2 linked regions of the Frankia alni ACN14a genome follow. The protein of the gene in region 1 interacts with the protein of each later gene in a pairwise test. Links are inferred from orthologs where the notes say so. Each region holds a gene or a part of one and is shown on either strand. Other genes may lie near its edges. The genes, in order: FRAAL_RS27920 and ndk.

Region 1 (9,473 bases):
ACCACCCCGGCAAGCACGCCCAGCCCGTCGCGGACGCCGCCCGTCGAACCCGGCAGGTTCACCACCAGCGTCGCCGCCGCGGTCCCGGCAAGCCCGCGGGAGAGCACCGCCGCGGGGACGGCGTCACGGCCGGCGGCCCGCAGCGCCTCGGCGAGTCCGGGGATCGGCCGTTCGATCACGTCCCCGGTCGCCTCGGGGGTGACGTCCCGCGGCCCGAGACCGGTCCCGCCGGTGGTGACGACCAGGTCGATCCCGTCGGCGACGGCGGCCCGCAGGGCGGCCGTGATCCGCTCCCGCTCGTCGGGGACGACCTGCGCCGGGCCGACCGCGAAGCCGAGCGCGGCCAGCCCGGTGACGAGCAGCGGCCCAGAGCGGTCCGGGTAGACGCCCCCGTACGCCCGGTCGGACACGGTGACGACCCGAGCTCGCGCTCCCGGCGGAGGGCTCGACGAGCCACTCACCGGACCGCCCCCGCCGGTCCCGCCGCCTCCGCAGTCCCCGCCGCCTCCGCCGGTCCCGCCGCCTCCGCCGCCTCCGCCGGTCCCGTCGGCGTGGTCGGCACGACCTCCCGGGAGGGCCCGGCGCGCCAGTCGCCGTGGCGCCCGCCCGTCTTGGCCAGCACCCGCACACCGGTCAGTTCCGCGCCGGGATCGACCGCCTTGACCATGTCGTGCAGGGTCAGTCCGGCCACGGTGACGGCGGTCAGCGCCTCCATCTCGACGCCGGTCCGGTCGGCCGTCCGCACGGTGGCGGTGATCTCCACCCCGTCGTCGCGGACGGTGAGGTCGACGGTGACCCCGGAGATCGCGATGGGATGGCACAGCGGGACGAGGTCCGGCGTGCGCTTCGCGCCCATGATCCCGGCGATCCGGGCGGTCCCGAGCGCGTCCCCCTTGGGCACCCCGGTGCCGCGCAGCAGCCCGACCACCTCCGGGGTGACCCGCAGCAGGCCGGTGGCGCTCGCCGTGCGGGCGGTGACGTCCTTGGCCGTGACGTCGACCATTCGGGCCGCGCCGTGCTCGTCGACGTGGGTGAGCCGGGCCGCGGTCATCGGGCGTTCGGCCCCGACGGTTCCGACGGCCCCACGCCCACGCCTGCGCCTGCGCCCGTGCCCGTGTCCGACCTGTCGGTCTCCGCCCAGCCCATGCCGGAGAGGATGGCGCCTGCGTCCCCGCCAAGCAACAGTGCCGGCAGCCGGGCGCCGGCCGGCACCTCCGTCATGTCCTCGGCGATGACCAGCAACGCCTGCGCGCCGGCCAGGGAGGTGAGCTGGTGGGAGCCCTGGCCGCCGGCCGGGCGGGCGACGGTGTCCGGGCCGGGCCGGCCGTCGACGTCGAGATGGTCGAGGACGACCCGCACGAACGTGCGCCGGCCGGGCTGGGAACGCAGCGCCGTGCCGACCGTCACGACGATCCGCGGCAGACCCGTGGCCGCCAGCCCGCGCATCCGGCGCAGGGCCGGGCGCACGAACAGCTCGAAGGAGACCAGCGCGCTGACCGGGTTGCCGGGCAACGTGAAGATCGGCACCCCGTCGACCAGGCCGAAGCCCTGCGGTTTGCCCGGCTGCATCGCCACCTGATCGAACCGCACGCTGCCGGTCCCGGTGAGGACCTCCTTGACGACGTCGTAGGCGCCGACGCTGACCCCGCCGGTGGTCACCACCGCGTCGACCTCGCCCAGCACGCCGTGCAGGGCCTTGGCGAAGGCGTCGGGCTCGTCGGGCACGCCGGTCAGCCGGCGGACGATTGCGCCGGCCTCGCGGGCGGCGGCGGCGATGCCGTGACTGTTGGAGTCGACGATCTGCCCCGCGCCGAGCCGCGAGCCGACCTCGACGAGCTCGGTGCCCGTGGACAGCACCGCCACCCGGGGCCGCGGGTGCACCGGCGGGCGCGCCACGTTGACGGCGGCGAGCAGACCGATCTGGGCCGAGCCGATGACCGTCCCCGCCGGCAGCACCAGCGCGCCGGGGGTGACATCCTCGCCGGCACGGCGGATGTGCAGCCCGCGGGCGGCGGGTCGGCGGACCGCGACCGATGCGCGCCCGCCGTCGGTCCACTCGAGTTGGACCACCGCGTCCGCTCCGCGGGGCAGCGGAGCGCCGGTCATGATCCGCACCGCCGTGCCGGGATCCAGCGGCGCCGGCGTGCCGGGCCCGGCCGGGATGTCGCCGACGACAGGCAGCGTGGTGGGGGCGTCGGCGGTGGCCGCGGCGACGTCGGCAGCCCGCACGGCGTAGCCGTCCATGGCCGAGTTGTCGAAGCTGGGCAGGGCCACCGTCGCCCGGACGTCGGCGGCGAGCACGCAGCCGTGGGCCTGTTCCAGCCCGGCGCGCCGGGGGCGGGTCGGCGCCACCTCCGCGAGAATCCGCTCCAGGTGTTCATCCACCGTCGTCATCGGCGCCCGTCCCCGTTCCTGTTGCCCTGTGATGCCGGCCCGGCGTGCCCGGCCGGCATCGTCCGGGCTACGGCCATCGGAGCCCGGACACCTTCACTGCATCGGCGGGCGGGCGGGTGCCACGCACCCGTCGACGTCCACCGATCCACGCCCGACCTGCGCGCCGATCGCGCCCGGGCCGATCCCGGGAGCGTTCCTGCCCACGCCGGAAGCGTCAAGGTTAGACGAATGCAACAAGGTCAATCAGAGGGAGGAAGGTCGGAGAAAGGCCCGTGAATTAGGACAAATTTCCCTTGGGTCCGCCGGCGGCGACGTACTCCTCGAGCCACGGATAGAGGTCGGGGCCCAGATCCGCCCGCTCGCAGGCGAGCCGGATGACCGCCTTGAGGTAGTCGATCCGGTCCCCGGTGTCGTAGCGCCGGCCCGTGAACACCACGCCGTGCACCGGCTGGGCGTCCGTGCCCCCGGCCACCGCGTTCAGCGCCAGCGTCCGCAGCGCGTCGGTGATCTGGATCTCCCCGCCTCGCCCGGGCTCGGTGCGCCGCAGCACCTCGAAGATCTCCGGGGCCAGGACGTAGCGGCCGATGATCGCCAGGTTGCTCGGCGCCTCCGCGACCGGCGGCTTCTCCACCAGGTCCAGGATGCGCACGATCCCGTACCGGTCGTCCGGCCCGGTGGGGACGGACTCCACGGTGGCGACGCCGTACATCGAGACCTGCTCCCGCGGGACCTCCATCAGCGCGATGACGCTGCCGCCGAAGCGGGCCTGCACCGCGAGCATCTCCGCCAGCAGCGGGTCGCGCTCGTCGATGAGATCGTCACCGAGCAGGACGGCGAAGGGCTCGTCGCCCACGTGCGCGGCCGCGCACAGGATGGCGTGACCGAGCCCCCGCGGCGAGGGCTGGCGGACCGAGTGCACCTCGGCCAGCTCCGCCGACGCGCGGACTCGGCGAAGGCGGGTCTCGTCGCCCTTGCGTTCGAGCGCGGCCTCGATGTCCGCCTCTCGATCAAAATGGTCCTCGATCGCCTTCTTGGTACGACTGGTGACAAGGAGGACGTCGCGCAGGCCGACCCGGGAGGCCTCCTCGACGACGTATTCGATAGCCGGCCTGTCGACGACCGGCAGCATCTCCTTGGGCACCGCCTTGGTGGCCGGCAGGAAGCGAGTGCCCAGACCCGCGGCCGGAATAACCGCCTTCGTCACTGGCATGGGGAAACCTTAGCCGGGTCGAAGTGCACGGGCACCGCGGCGGGCGCCTTCCACGGACGATGCACAGGTCGGGCGGTGTCCGTCCGGGTGCCGGGCGCCACCGGCCCGGCCACGACACCGCCGGCCCCGCGCGCCAAGCACCCACCCCGCCCACCCGCCGCCCACGGCTCCCACGATCCGGACGACCCGCCCGCTGCGGCTCGCGCGCCCCGTCCGTGGGCCGTGGAGCCCCGCCGGCGCCCCCGCGACCGCGGCCGCCGGTGTGACCCGTCGTGGCCGCGCGGGCCGGTGGCCTGCTCCGCCGCGCATCCCACGACATCATCCGAGGCCGAGGACCCCGGCAACCGCCCCTGCGGCGCCGACCTGCGGGAGGCTGAGCACGTGCAGGGAAAACACCCACCACCCGATCACCCGCGGGAGACGCCCGCCACCGAGCCGCCGACCCGGCCGCCCGCCCTGCCACCCTCCCTGCCGCCGACCCGGCCGCCGGCCCTGCACCCCGGCCTGCCGGTGGCCGGCGCGGTGCTCGGATCGGACGGTGACGCCGCGGCGGGCGGCTCCGCCAAGCAACGGCTGCGCGCCCGGCTGCTCGCCCAGCGGCGAGCCTCCCTGGCCCTGCGCCACGAGCCCTGGTCGTCGGCGGACACGGCGGTGCTGGCGACACGGATCCTGCAGATCCCCGAGATCACCGACGCCCGGTGCGTCGCGGCCTATGTGGGGCTGCCCGGCGAGCCCGATCTCGCCGACCTGCTGGCCCGGCTGCTCGCCCGCGGCACCCGGGTGCTGCTGCCGGTGGTGCGCGCCGATCTCGACCTCGACTTCCGCGAGTACGCCGGCACCCTGATCCCGGGCGCCCTGGGCACCCGGGAGCCACCCGCGGCGGCACCCTCGGGAGACCTTTCCGCGGCCGACGCCGTGATCATCCCGGCGCTCGCCGTCGATCGGGCGGGACGGCGACTCGGTCGGGGCGGCGGCTCCTACGACCGCGCGCTGCGCCGGGTCGCGCCCGACGTGCCCGTGATCGCCGTGCTCTACGACCAGGAGCTGCTCGATCTCGTCCCCACGGAGGAGCACGATCGCAGCGTGAAGATCATCGTCACGCCAAGTCGTACGCTACGGTGCGAACCGACCGACGGCACCCGGGAACATCCGAGGCCGTCCACGAGCTAAAGTTGGCAGTCGCCACTTCTGAGTGCCAGCTCCGGGAGGAGTACGTGCCTACCTACCAGTACCGCTGCACCGACTGCGGACGTGACCTTGAAGTCGTGCAGAGCTTCAGCGATGCGTCACTGACGGAGTGCCCGACCTGCGCCGGACGACTTCGTAAAGTGTTCGGTTCGGTGGGCGTGGTGTTCAAGGGCAGCGGCTTCTACAAGAACGACAGCCGGTCGAGCTCCGCCGGCGGTTCCACGCAGCACCGCCCGAAGGACACCGCGGACGCCGCGAGCACCAACGCCACCAGCTCCGCCGGCGGAAGCGACTCGTCGTCCAGCTCCGAGTCGTCCTCGGCCGCCACCGCGGCGAGCAGCAGCTCGTCCTCGTCGGCGCCCTCGACGTCGAGCACGGCCTCCAGCACCGCGGCGGCCTGACCGACCGACACACCTGCACCGTCCACCGAAGGCGTCCGGGCGCTCGTCGCCCCGGGCGCCTTCGGTATGCCCCGGGCGGCAACGACCCGGCGCCCCGCTGGACTCGGCGCCCCGCTGGACCACGCGCCCCGCCGGGCCAAGCACCCCGCCGGGCCGAGCACCCGCCTTCGCGCGACCGGTCCCGCACGACCGGCCCTCGGCGTCAGCCCACTGCCGGGTGGCGCACTGCGGTACGTCCCGCACGCTTGCCGGCACCGGAGCGGTACCCGATGCACCGCACCGCCCCCGGCGACCCGAACGAGACGAGGCCGGGGCTCCGCGTCGCCCTGACCGATGCCGATGCCGACGAGACCGGATGACGGGACCCACGGCGACGTGACCGATGCCGGAGCCGGGGCCGGAGGAGGCCGGGTCCGACGAAGCCGGGATCACGGGAGTCGACGGTCGCGGTCGCGCGGTCGGGCAGGCCCGACGAGTGCCACGTGGACGGGCGTCCCATGCCTGTCCGGCTCGCCTTCCCCCAGTGGTGACCGGCGACCGGCGCTCCGCTCAGATCGGAGCACCGCACACCGATGAACCGGGACGGGAGCGGACGTTCCGTTTCGTACAGCTCCCCGAAATGCGCTGTTAGTGCGATTCAGCACGGCTGCCAGGCATTTCCGTTCGCCTCCGGACGGCAGGTACCGCCGAAGCCGACGACGGCGACGGCCGCCGATCCGGACCGACTCCGGATCGGGTCACGCGCCCGCGCCGCCGTACCAGACACACCGCCTACTGTTTGCGGCGTCGATAGTGCTCCACGATCCAGGCGTCTACCTCTCGCTTGCGCCAAACTCGGGTGCCTTTGGCACCACTACCCGTCGGCGCGTTGATGACCTGCAAGGGTGCCGGAAACCGGGAGTCCTTGCGCGTCCAGTAGTCCACCGCCTGGCGAGTGATCTTGAGTTGGAACGCGATGTCCCCGATGCCGACCAACTGCTCACCGTCGTCCACGCGGAACATCGTAACCACTTTGCTCTTCCCCAAGAACCTCGCTAGGGTCTATTTTGCTGCGTAGCAAATTTACGGAGGAGGAAACTGATGCCCCCCACGCCACGCCGCGCCGATGAGGTCGGGGCGCTGTTAGACCGCGACGAGGACTACGACACCGATCCGATCGGGGATCCGCCGATCACGGTGAGCCGCTACCGGGCGTCGATCCGGGCGGTCCTGGATGTCCGGACGCCGGAGCCCGGGATCGTCGCTTCCGCGTGGTCCCAACGGGAGACGGACGCCTTCCTGGCGGGCAGCCGGGCTACCCTGCGGCTCGTCATCGAGGTGATCGGGCACGCCCTGGCCACGCCGCCACCCGCCCGCGGTGGTTCCAGCGGCGTAGATTGACCGTCGGCGCGCGGCCCGGATCCGGGTGGCCACCATCCCGTCCGGATCCGGGCCCCGCGCCCCCGGCCGGCGGCATTGCCGCAGCCGGCCCGGGCGCGTGAGCGGCCCGGGCATCGGGCCGAACAACGGCTCGCGGCTAACCCGTCAGCGGGACGCAGTCGGCGTCCCGTCGGCAATCGATTCAGCACCGACCTGCGGCCCCGACCGCGATCGCCGGTCCGGGACCGCGGCAACCAACAGGCCGCGCCACACGAGGGGAAGATCATGGGCGCCACTGAGCCGCGCGACGACGACGCGTTCGACGACGAACGGGAGATCGGATGGGGCGACGAGTCATTGTCCGAGGAAGACGACCCGGACATCGAGCGGCTCCTCGCCGATCTGCCGCCGCACCACGTCGAGCGCTGACCGCAGGCGACACCGCTGGTCACCGGCGCGGGCCACGAGGAGGAAAGCGCCGCGTCGGGCCGGCTTTCCCGGCACAATACCTCTACCGGTAGGTAAGCCCGACCGCCGTACCACGGCACCCGCGCCAGATCAGGCGAATTGCGGGTGCCGAGGCACGGTTTACCGCGTTGACCGCGCCCCCGGCACGCGCAATCCGTGGTCGGAGCTGGACTGCCCGCGGGAAGCAGGCGCCGAGCCGGCCTCGGGGCCACGGTGGACGCTCTCGAGCAGGCGGGCGAAGGCGGCCGGCGCCTCCAGGTGGGCTGCGTGTCCGCAACCGGGCACGACCCGGACCGTCAGCCCCAGCTTCTCCCGCAGGAGCAGGGCGGCACGATGGCGCACGGGCGGCGAGTCCGCCCCCACCGTGATGATCGTCGGGCAGATCCGCGCCGGCAGCGGCGGCGGCTCGAAGTCCAGGAACATCGCCAGGTCCCGAGCGACGGCGTCCGGGTCGGCCGGTGCGTCGGCGGAGCTCCACGCGGGCCCGTACAGCGCGCGGGCGAAGGGGACCACGCCGCCCTGGGCGAACGCGGCGGCCATCGGCGCGAGCAGCCCGGGCAGCAGCGACCCCACGGCCGGCTCGTGCAGCACGGCACCCGCCAGGGGCACGCCGGCGGCGAGGATCGCCAGCCCCAGCGTCGCGCCGCCGCTCACCCCGCCGTAGACGGCGCCGTCGAGCAGCGGCCGCAGCGCCACCAGTTCCGCGGCCAGACTCCCGGTGGACGGCCGGTCCGGGGCCTGCACCGGCCGGTCGCCGAGTTCTCGACGCACGTGCCGCCACACCGCCCCTGTCGTCGCCGTGCCGTGCACGAGCACGACGGGTGGCACCACCCCGGTCCCTCCTGCCGTGCCGGGCGTCCCGGCCGCCCTCGTCTCCGACATCACGGCCTCCCCGTTCCACGCATCGTCCCGTCGTCCATCACCGCGTCAGCCTCCGTCCCGTCCGTTGACCGAACCGTCCACGGACGGCCGTTAACGCGTCCGCAATCCCCGTCGCAGGAAAGTAACAACGAGCGCATTGATCGGAAACATTCGAATCCTTACCGTCCAATGCATGTACACGGCTCTGTATACAGCGCAGTATGCAACAGGGGCGTCAGGCCCGTCACGAGCGCCCTCGGCGACCGGCCGGGGACGGATGCCGACCGCCGCCGGGCGGCGGCACGGCCGAGGGGGGTGGCGCACCGTCGACGTCGATGTCGGATGCTCGACTGTATGACTCCCTCGCCGACCCCGAGGTCCACCGCCGCCGGCAACCTTCGCGACCAGGCATATGTCGCACTGCGTCGACGACTGATGTCCGGGGAGTTCTCCTTTCGGGACCGGCTTGCCGAGGAACGCCTCGCCGCCCTGCTCGGAGTCTCGCGCACCCCCATCCGGGAGGCCCTGACCCGGCTGGCCGGCGACGGCCTGGTGGAGAAACGGCAGGACGGCGGCTACTACCCGGCCGAGCCCGACCTCGGCGCCCTGCGCGACCTCTACGAGATCCGGGTCACGCTGGAGCTGCGCGGGCTGCAGCGCGCGGTGGAGTCCGGCACCGCGCACGACCCGGCGGTGTTGGAGCCGTTGCGGGACACCTGGCGCGCCCTGCGCGACGATCAGCCGGCCCCCGATCCGGCTTTCGTCGTCCTGGACGAGGAATTCCACATCACCCTCAGCCGCGCGTCGGGAAACGCGGAACTCGCGCACATGTTGGACGCAATAAATGCTCGGATACGCCCCGTTCGGATGCATGACTTCGTTACCGCCGACCGGGTTGAACTGACGATCAGCCAACATCTCGGGATCGTCGAGAGGGTGCTCGCCGGCGATCTCGAGGGCAGCGTCGCCGCCCTGCGCCAGCACGTCGGCGAGTCCATGGACGTCGTCGAGAAGCGGGCGGCCCGGGCGATCACGCAGATGGTGCTCAACCGCAGCCGCGCCTCGGGGATCAGGAGCTGACCGCGCCGGCGGCGGACGCCCACCAGCACGACCGATCACCGTCGGCTCGCACGAGGAGGACCGTCATGACCGCCGCAACCTCAGCCCCCACCGGTCTGGACCCCGAAGCCCCGGCAGGCGCCGAAGCGCCCGCCGGCGCCGAAGGCCCCGCCGGCACCGAAGGCCCCGCCGTCGTGACTCGGCCCGCCGTCACGGCCGGCCCTCCCCTGCCCAACCCGGTCCGGCTGGCCGCCGCCGGGGACCTGCGGATCGGGCCTGTCGTCGCGAACCCCTATGCCTGGCCCTACGACGGTTCGTTCAGCCCGGCGACGACCGCCGTCATCAACATCGACTGGCAGGTCGACTTCTGCGGCCCGGGCGGCTACGTGGACGCGATGGGCTACGACCTCGGGCTGACCCGCGCCGGCCTCGCCCCCACCGCGGCACTGCTGGCCGCGCTGCGCCCGCTGGGCTTCCTCATCGTGCACACCCGGGAAGGACATCGCCCGGACCTGTCGGACTGCCCGCCGAAC
Region 2 (9,546 bases), 4.9 Mb from region 1 along the record:
CCCGACGTGCTCGGGGCGGCCTTCGACGACATCGCGCCGTACCTGCCGCTGATCGAGGATGACGGCCCGCTGAGCGCCGTCGAGCTGCTCGCCGCCGTGGCCTTCGCCGCGTTCGCGGACGCCCCGGTCGACGTGGCCGTCGTCGAGTCGGGCTGGGACGGTTCGGTGGTGCTCGGCGACCTGGCCGACCTGCTCGACGCGCCCGTGGCCGCGATCACCCCGGTGGCGGTCACCGGCCCGGACGGCGTCGCCGGGGTGAACCCGCTCGACGCCGTCGACGCCTTCGGCAGCGCGGCCGACGCCGTCGACGCCGCCGTGCTCGCCGGGGACACCGACGCCGCCGAGGCGGAGCTCGCCCGGATCGCCGCGCGGGTCGGCTCGGCCATCCGGGCGGACACCCTCGTCGTGCTCGCCCAGCAGGCCCTGCCGGCCGCGCAGGCGCTGCTGCGGCGGGCGGCCGGCAGCGGGGCGACGGTGGCCCGGGAGGGCATGGAGTTCGGCGTGCTCGGCCGCCGCATCGCCGTCGGCGGGCAGGTGATCACGCTGAAGGGGCTCGGCGGCACGTACGACGAGCTCTTCCTGCCTCTGCACGGCGCCCATCAGGCGCATGACGCGGCGGTCGCCCTCGCCGCGGTCGAGGCGTTCCTGGGCGGCGGCCGCAGCGCGCTCGACCTCGACGCCGTCCGGGCGGGGCTCGCCCAGGTCGACGTCCGGGGCCGGCTGGAGGTCGTGCGCCGCTCACCGACGATCGTGCTCGACGTCGCCCAGGACCCGCTCGGCGCGGCGGCCCTCGCGGGCGCGGTCGAGGAGGCGTTCGGCTTCGACGTGCTCGTCGGCGTGGTCGCCGTCGACGGCGACGAGGCGCTCGCCGCCCGGATCCTGGCCGCGCTCGAGCCGGTCCTCGCCCACGTGGTCGTCACGAGCGGGGCGACGGCGGCGGCGCTGGGCGTCGACGATCTCGCGGCCGTGGCGACGGGTGTGTTCGGCGCCGACCGGGTCGAGGTCGCCCCCCGGCTCGACGACGCGGTCGACGACGCGGTGCGGCTCGCCGAGGAGGACGCCGACCTCGGCGGAGCCGGGGTGCTGGTGACGGGTTCGGCCCCCGTTGTGGGTCGGGCGCGGGCGTTGCTGCGGTCCTGAGGTGGCCCGGTTCGGCCATGGTGATGGCGCGGGCACCCTGTAAGTTGACACCGGGCCCGCGGGCCCGTCGAGGACGACGAAGTCGATGATCGAGAAGGAGTACCGTGTCCGCCGAGCGCACCCTCATCCTGGTCAAGCCCGATGGCGTCAGCCGTGGCCTCGTCGGTGAGGTGGTCGGCCGGCTGGAGCGCAAGGGGCTCACCCTGGTGGCCCTGGAGCTGCGTACGCTGGAGCGCTCCGTCGCCGAGACGCACTACGGCGAACACGCCAGCAAGCCCTTCTTCGGCGAGCTGGTCGACTTCATCGTCTCCGGCCCGCTGGTCGCGCTGGTCGCCGAGGGTCCGCGGGCCGTCGAGGCGTCGCGTGGGCTGATCGGCGCCACCGACCCGGTGAAGGCCGCCCCCGGCTCGCTGCGCGGCGACTACGCGCTGGAAATCGGCCAGAACCTCGTGCACGGCTCCGACTCGCCGGAGTCCGCCAAGCGCGAGATCGACCTGTTCTTCCCCGGCCTGAGCTGACCTGCGCCGGCTCGTCCGTCCTCGTCCGTCCTCGTCCGTCCTCGTCCGTTCGGCGGGTGCGGACGGACGGGCACCCATCCCCGCTGGCACGGATGGGTGAGTGGTCGCGGCGTGGTCCCGGGCGGACCGGACGACGCCGTGCGCTCACCGGATTCGGGTGAGTTCCCCGGCGCCGCGTGGCCCCCGGGAGTCCTCGTCCGCGCAGCTGTGGACGCACTCTGCTGATCGCAGCCGGCTGTTTCGTGCCTGCATCGCGTCTTCGTCCGTCCGTCGGGGCCTCGTTGAGACGCGTTGCGTAGGGGGGCTGTCACCCGTTGATGGTCGTTGGGTCGGTCTGACCCAAGGGTGACACGAGCCGTCCCGTGACCGGCCGGGGCGGCGGGGGGCTGCCCGGCGGTCTACCCTTCAAGTACTTGCCCGGAGCGTGTCCGGTGGGTCGCAGTGACCGGCTGTGACGGTTGGTTGCCGCGGTCGTTTCCGCGTGGGGCGCTCCGGGTCGTCCTGCCCGATCTACGAACCCTGTACGTGTTCCACGCGCTTCTCCGGCTCCCTGGCTGGCCGTGCCGTCGGCCGCGCCGGAGGCGGCCAGGACCGCATCCCCCCGGGAAGGTCGGTACCCGACGATGTCCAGTTCGCTGTCGTTCCTCGGTCGTGACATGGCCGTCGATCTCGGTACCGCCAACACCCTGGTGTACGTGCGCGGCCGCGGGATCGTGCTCAACGAGCCGAGCGTGGTCGCCATCAACACCACGACCTCCGGCATCCTCGCGGTCGGTACGGACGCCAAGCGGATGATCGGCCGAACCCCGGGGAACGTCGTGGCCGTGCGCCCCCTGAAGGACGGCGTCATCGCCGACTTCGAGACCACCGAGCGGATGCTGCGGTACTTCATCCAGAAGGTGCACCGGCGGCGCCATTTCGCCAAGCCGCGGCTGGTCGTCTGCGTGCCGTCGGGGATCACCGGGGTGGAGCAGCGGGCCGTAAAGGACGCCGGCTACCAGGCCGGCGCCCGCAAGGTGTACATCATCGAGGAGCCGATGGCCGCCGCCATCGGCGCGGGCCTGCCGGTGCACGAGCCGACCGGCAACATGGTCGTCGACATCGGCGGCGGGACGACCGAGGTCGCCGTGATCTCGCTGGGGGGCATCGTCACCAGCCAGTCGATCCGCACCGCCGGCGACGAGCTGGACGTCGCGATCATCTCCTATGTGAAGAAGGAGTACTCGTTGATGCTCGGCGAGCGCACCGCCGAGGAGATCAAGATGGCGATCGGCTCGGCGCACAAGGTGCCCGACGAGCCCAGCGCCGAGATCCGCGGGCGCGACCTCGTCACCGGCCTGCCCAAGACGATCGTGGTGACCGCGGAGGAGATCCGCAAGGCGATCGAGGAGCCGGTCAACGCCGTGATCGACGCGGTGAAGGTGACGCTGGACCGCTGCCCGCCGGAGCTGTCCGGCGACATCATGGACCGCGGCATCGTCCTGACCGGCGGCGGTGCCCTGCTGCGCGGGCTCGACGAGCGGTTGCGGCACGAGACCGGCATGCCCATTCACATCGCCGAGAACCCGCTGCACTCGGTGGCCATGGGCTCGGGCAAGTGCGTCGAGGAGTTCGAGGCGCTCCAGCAGGTACTGATCTCGGAGCCGCGGCGGTAACGGGCCGCGGTCGCACCCCCCGGCGCGTCCCTGCGGGCGCTGTCCAGGACGTCCCCACCGGTGGGGAGTTTCGTGTCAGATCCGGGAACGTCGCGGCGATGTGGATCGTCCGACCTCAGCGACGGACCGCGCGCGGCGGCCGGCTCCGGCCGGCGCCGCCGGCCCGTCGCCACCCGGCCGGTGCCGTGCCCGCCCCGCGGTGAGCGGGCAGGTGCCCCGTGCCGCCCGGCGCCTGCCGTGCGGCGGCGCGGGGCCTGAGAGCTTGTTCGGAGGCTGCTGTGGGGCGTGACACGAGGCGATCCCGCCTGGTGATCGTCGCCTTGCTCATCGCCGCCTTCACCCTGATCACCCTCGACTACAAGACCGGCCGCTCCGCCAGCGGAGCCCGCGGGGTCGTGCACTCCGTCCTCGGCGGCGTCGAGGACGGCGTGACCGCGGTGACCCGGCCGATCGGCCGGACCGCCTCGTCGCTGGGCCATCCGAACCGTTACCACGACCGTGCCGACCGGCTGGCCCAGGAGAACGCCGGGCTGCGCCGCCAGCTCGCCGACAACGCCGAGATCGGCCGGATGTCCAAGCAGCTCGGCGACCTGCGGCTGATCGCGGACAAGGGCCGGTACTCGATCGTGCCGGCCAAGGTCATCGCGGTCGGCGACGTGACGGGCACGGACTGGACCGTCACCATCAACGCCGGCCGGGACGACGGCGTCGACGTCGACAAGACCGTCCTCAACGCCGACGGGCTCGTCGGCACCGTCTCCTCGGCCACGGCCCACACCGCCGTGGTCCGCCTCGCCTGCGACCCGGGCAGCCGGGTCGGCGCCCGCCTGGAACGCACTCAGCTGCTCGGCGCCGTGGCCGGCGGCCAGGGGCCGAGCACGCTGACCTTCACCCTGTACGACGCCTCCTATCGGGTGCAGAAGGGCGACCGGCTGGTGACCTTCGGCAGCATGGACTACGTCGCCGGCGTGCCCATCGGCGTCGTCACCAAGGTCACCGACGTCGGCGGCCTGTCCCGGACGGCGGAGGTCAGGCCGTACGTGTCGGTCGGGACGCTCGACCTCGTCGGCGTGGTCGTCGGCCGGCCGGCGACGGACCCGGGTGACCGTCTGCTGGCGCCGCAGCCGGTGCCGACCCCGCCGGCCGCGCAGCCGCCCGCGTCCGGCCCGGCCAGTCCCGGCACGACGACCTCCGGCACGACGACCTCCGGCACGACCGGGCCCGGCTCGACCACCTCCGGGACGATCCAGCCCGGCCAGGGCGGGGCGGGCTGACTGGGCATGTGGGACATCGCCGGCTCCGCGGACACCCTGCGCGCCCGCACCTTCGTCGCCGCAGTCGCGCTGCTGTCGGTCGCGCTCGTCGTGCAGGTCTCGATCGTCGCCCGGTTGGGCCTGCCCGGCGGCCGGCTGGACCTCGTGCTCATCCTGCTGGCCGCGATCTCGCTGCTGGAGGGTCCGCTGGTCGGAGCGGTCAGCGGGTTTGTGGTCGGGGTGTTGGCCGATCTGGCGTCAAGTCACGTTCTCGGCCAGTCTGCTCTCGTTATGTGTCTGGTCGGTTACGCTGTCGGCCTGGTGATGGATGCGGCGGAGCGGTCGGTGGCGGTGCCCCTCGCGGTGATCGCCGGAGCCTGCGTGGCGGGCACCCTGGGCTACGCGGCGACGACCTCGATCTTTGGTGAGGCGGCGCTGACCGGCGGCGAGGCGGTCGTCCGCGCGCTGGCCGCCGGCGTCTACGCGGTGCTGCTGACCCCGTTCCTGTTCCCGTTGCTGGCCGCGGGCTCCCGGCGGTTGTCCGGCCGCTCCCGGCGGGGCGGCCGATGAACGATCGGATGCGCATCCGCGTCCTGCTGCTGCGGGTGCTGGTCCTGTCGCTGCTGGCGACCCTGGGTGCGCGGCTGTGGGTGCTGCAGGTTCTCGACGGGGACCACTACCGCCAGGTCGCCGAGACGAACCGGGTGCGCGAGGTGGTGACCCCCGCGACCCGCGGGATGATCCTCGACGACCGTGGCCAGCCCCTGGTCCGCAACCGCACCTCGCTGGTCATCTCGGTGAACCGGTCCGCGACGGACCGGCAGGCCGACCACGGCAAGGCGGTCCTCGCCCGGCTCGCCGGGGTGATCAACACCCCGGCCGACGAGCTGACCAGGCGGATCAGGTTCTGCACCGCCCAGGTGAAGCCGCCGTGCTGGAACGGCTCGCCCTACCAACCGGTTCCGGTCGCCAAGGACGTCAGCCCCCAGCAGGCGCTCGCCGTCATCGAGCATCCTGACCGCTTCCCCGGCGTGTCGGCGGATCTGCAGGCCGTGCGCGAGTACCCGCACGGCTCGCTGGCCGCGCACGAGCTGGGGTACCTCGCCCCGGTCACCCAGGACCAGCTCGACAAGCAGGGCGACGAGAAGGGCTACCACCTCAACAGCCTGATCGGCGTCGCCGGTCTGGAGAGCACCTACGACGACGAGCTGCGCGGCACCGACGGGGTGGAGCGCCTGGAGGTGGACCGCTTCGGCCGGGTGGCCGGCACCGCGTCGACCACGGCGCCGATCAGCGGCGACCACCTCGTGCTCAACCTCGACCTCGGCGTCCAGCAGGCGACCGAGCAGGCACTGCAGGACACCATCAACCAGCTCGGCGGCGGCAACCGGACCGCCTCGGCGGTCGTGCTCGACGTGCGCACCGGCGGCGTCGTCGCGATGGCCAGCCTGCCGTCGTACAACCCGTCGGTGTTCGTCGGCGGCGTTTCCGAGCAGGACTACCGGGCCCTGTCGGACCCGGCCAACGGCATCCCCCTGCTCTCGCGGGCCTACCAGGGCTCGGGGGCGGCCGGCTCGACGTTCAAGGCCGTCTCCACCGCCGTCGCGATGCAGAACCTGGGCGCCAGGGGCGACCAGCGCTTCGACTGTGCCCCGGCGCTGCAGATCGGCGACCAGGTCTTCCACAACTTCGACGGCGAGTCGGCCGGGCCGATCACCCTGCACCAGGCGCTCGTCATCTCCTGTGACGTCATCTTCGACCAGTTCGCCTACGATTCGTGGCTCGCCGACGGCGGCCTGCGCAATGGCCGTGGGCCCTACGCGCCGCCGAAGGAGTACTTCGTCCGGATGGCCCAGGCCATGGGCTTCGGCAAGGCCACCGGCCTGGACCTGCCCGGGGAGGCCAAGGGGTCCGTGGTCGACCGCGCCGGCGCGAAGGCGATCTGGGAGGAGCTGAAGGACTCCTACTGCCGGCGGGCGAAGAACGGCTACCCGGAGGAGCACGACCCGGTCAAGGCGGAGCGGTTCCGCAAGTACGCGGCCGAGGCGTGCGTGGACGGCTACCTCTACAACGCCGGCGCGGCCACCCAGTTCGCGATCGGCCAGGGGCAGTACCTGTCGCTGAGCCCGCTGCAGCTCGCCACGGCCTACGCCGCGATCGCCAACGGCGGCACCCTGTGGAAGCCCACACTGGCCAAGGCTGCGGTCGCCCCGGACGGCCGGGTGGTGCAGACCTTCCCGCCGCGCAGGGCCGGGACGCTGCCGGTCTCCCCGGAGATCCTCGCCTACATCCGCGGCGGCCTGGCCGGCGTCACCACCGAGGGCGGCGGCACGGCGACCGGCGTCTTCGCGGACTGGCCGAGCACCATCGTCCCGATCGCCGCCAAGACGGGCACCGCCGAGGTCGAGGGCAAGGGCGACACCTCCTGGTTCGCCTCCTTCGCCCCGGCGAACGACCCACGCTTCGCCGTCGTGGTGACGATCCCGGATTCCGGCACCGGCGCCGAGTACGCCGCCCCGGTCGCCAAACGGATCTACCAGGCCATCTACGGCGTCGGGCAGGCGGCGGCGATGCCGGGCGGCCAGCCCCCGGGCGCCCTGCCGAAGATCAACCGGGACGGGACGATCGCGGCGACGTCCGCCGCGGCGGCGTTCCCGTCGATCATCCCGTCCCCGGCGGGATCCGTGCCGGCGTCGCAGGCGGCGTCGCAGGCGGCGCCGCCGGTCGGGACCGTCGTGGCGCAGCCGGTGTCGGCGCCGGGACGGGGGCCGGTCGCCGGAGCGCCGGTCGGTGGTCCGCTTGCGGTGCTGCCCGCGCTGTCGACGGCCGTCGACGCCGCCCGCACCGGCCCCGCAGTGGCGACCGGTGGGACCGGCCCGGCCGGCTGGCACCGGCCGGCCGGGATCGCGGGGCCGCCCGCCGCCGTCGGCGTCCTGTCGTCGGCGCCGAGCCGGGCCCCGCCCGCGGGCACCCCGCGCCCGTGACCCGCCCCGCCGGACCACCCGGTGTCGGCGTGGTCCCGGGCGCGCACGGACGGCCGGGCCGATGTTCAGGAGCACGACGTCCCCGGTCCGGTGATGTCCGGCCGGCCCCGTGCCGGCCGGGCGATGAAGGCGACGTGTGGGAGGAGGCGTGGTGAACCAGGAGGCGGGACCGACCGCGCTGCGTTCGTCCCCGGTACCCGTCCGAGGGCGGATCGGGCAGCTGCGGGACCGCGCCTCCGGGCGCCACTCGCCGCTGCGGCGGCTCGACTGGACGTTGCAGCTCTGCGTCATCGGCCTGTCCGTCGTGGGCGCGTTGCTGGTGTGGTCGGCGACCCGCCAGCGCCTCGGCGAGGCCGGCGCTGATCCGCAGACGTTCCTCAAGCGCCATCTGCTGAACCTCGCCATCGGGCTGGTGCTCGGTGCCATCGCGACCGTCGTCGACTACCGGGTGCTGCGCGCGTACGCGCCGTTCGTCTACCTCGGCTCGCTCGTCGGGCTCGTGGCGGTGCTGCTGTTCGGATCGACGATCAATGGCGCGCACTCGTGGATCGTGCTGCCGGCCGGCTTCCAGCTGCAGCCGTCGGAGTTCGCCAAGGTGGCGCTGGTCGTCGGCGCGGCGATGCTCCTGGGGGAGCAGCACGAGGACCGCCAGACCGGGATCCGGCGCAGCGCCCCCGGCCACGGCGACGTCCTGCTCGTGCTCGGACTGACCGTGGTCCCGATTGCGCTGATCATGCTTCAGCCGGACTTCGGCACGGTCATGGTGCTGGTCTTCACCACCCTCGGCATGCTGGCGGTCAGCGGGGCGCCGCGGCGGTGGGTGCTGGGGCTGATCCTCTGCGGGGTGCTGTTCGGCAGCGCGATCCTGCAGTTCCATCTGCTCCAGCCGTACCAGGAGGCCCGGCTCACCTCGTTCGTCTCCGAGAACAAGGCCTCCTCCGGCACCGGCTACAACGTCGCCCAGGCCATGATCGCGATTGCCAACGGCGGCGTGACCGGCCGCGGCCTGCTGCACGGCCAGCAGACCCAGGGGCAGTTCGTCCCCGAGCAGCAGACCGACTTCGTGTTCAGTGTGGCCGGCGAGGAGCTGGGCTATCTCGGCGCGGGCGGGATCATCGTGCTGCTCGGCGTGGTGCTGTGGCGGGCGCTGTCGATCGGTTTCGCCTCCCAGGACTCCTTCGGCGCGCTGATCGCGACCGGCGTGGTCTGTTGGTTCACCTTCCAGTCGTTCGTCAACGTCGGCATGTGCCTGGGGATCATGCCGGTCACCGGCTTGCCGCTGCCGTTTCTGTCCTACGGCGGCTCGTCGATGTTCGCCAACATGATCGCCGTCGGACTGCTTCAGAACGTCCGCCTACGCTCGCGCTCCGACCCCTACGCCCTGTAGCCGCCGCCCGGCCTCCCCTGCTTGTCCAGAGGGATGAATCGGGCGCGGAAGCCTCCGGACAAGCAGGGAGCCTCACCTGGAGGGACGGGTCGGGCGGGCGGTGGGCGTGGATGGTCGGGAGTGTCCCGAGCTTCGGCTGATCGCTCGGACGCCTGGTGGGGTGCGCCCGTGCCGTAGGCTCGCCTGCATGTCCGGACAGTCGCTGTTCGCTCGCCTGGAGCCGCTGCTCCCGCGGGTGCGAAGGCCCGTGCAATACGTCGGTGGCGAGGGGAACTCCATCGTCAAACCCTGGGACGCCGCCGCGGTGCGCTGGGCCCTGATGTATCCGGACGCCTACGAGGTCGGCCTGCCCAACCAGGGGCTGCAGATCCTCTACGAGATCCTCAACGAGCAGCCGGACGTGCTCGCCGAGCGGACCTACTCGGTGTGGCCCGACCTGGAGGCGCTGCTGCGCGAGCACGGCCTGCCGCAGTTCACCGTGGACGGCCACCGGCCGGTCGGCGACTTCGACGTGCTCGGCGTCAGCTTCTCCACCGAGCTCGGCTACACCAACATGCTCACCGCGCTCGACCTCGCCGGGATCCCGCTGTACGCCGAGCGCCGTGGCGA

Evidence for each region.
Region 2: the proteins of FRAAL_RS27920 (region 1) and ndk interact in binary tests that used the Escherichia coli proteins (3 or more experiments, as listed by UniProt). The link is inferred for Frankia alni ACN14a from one-to-one orthologs.

Annotation. Positions count from the first base shown.
Region 1 is NC_008278.1:6,946,147-6,955,619, forward strand. The notes cover bases 3,082-5,879. They hold FRAAL_RS27920 (5-formyltetrahydrofolate cyclo-ligase), read left to right. Parts: upstream 3,082-3,985; coding sequence 3,986-4,774; downstream 4,775-5,879. Other genes in these bases: galU (UTP--glucose-1-phosphate uridylyltransferase GalU), read right to left, coding at 3,082-3,604; FRAAL_RS35375 (hypothetical protein), read right to left, coding at 4,974-5,204. Outside these bases: FRAAL_RS27900 (MogA/MoaB family molybdenum cofactor biosynthesis protein), read right to left, coding at 1-410; cyclic pyranopterin monophosphate synthase MoaC, read right to left, coding at 458-1,051; molybdotransferase-like divisome protein Glp, read right to left, coding at 1,048-2,394; more of galU, read right to left, coding at 2,672-3,081; FRAAL_RS27930 (hypothetical protein), read right to left, coding at 5,965-6,195; FRAAL_RS27935 (hypothetical protein), read left to right, coding at 6,274-6,573; FRAAL_RS33855 (hypothetical protein), read left to right, coding at 6,838-6,981; FRAAL_RS27940 (alpha/beta fold hydrolase), read right to left, coding at 7,141-7,902; FRAAL_RS27945 (GntR family transcriptional regulator), read left to right, coding at 8,236-8,961; biuH (biuret amidohydrolase), read left to right, coding at 9,027-9,473. UniProt on the Escherichia coli protein: Involved in the removal of 5-formyltetrahydrofolate.
Region 2 is NC_008278.1:2,075,165-2,084,710, forward strand. What follows is about bases 81-2,951. They hold ndk (nucleoside-diphosphate kinase), read left to right. Parts: upstream 81-1,244; coding sequence 1,245-1,658; downstream 1,659-2,951. Other genes in these bases: FRAAL_RS08285 (folylpolyglutamate synthase/dihydrofolate synthase family protein), read left to right, coding at 81-1,140; FRAAL_RS08295 (rod shape-determining protein), read left to right, coding at 2,282-2,951. Outside these bases: more of FRAAL_RS08285, read left to right, coding at 1-80; more of FRAAL_RS08295, read left to right, coding at 2,952-3,313; rod shape-determining protein MreC, read left to right, coding at 3,592-4,587; rod shape-determining protein MreD, read left to right, coding at 4,594-5,136; mrdA (penicillin-binding protein 2), read left to right, coding at 5,133-7,550; rod shape-determining protein RodA, read left to right, coding at 7,702-8,937; FRAAL_RS08320 (TIGR03960 family B12-binding radical SAM protein), read left to right, coding at 9,125-9,546. UniProt on the Escherichia coli protein: Major role in the synthesis of nucleoside triphosphates other than ATP. The ATP gamma phosphate is transferred to the NDP beta phosphate via a ping-pong mechanism, using a phosphorylated active-site intermediate.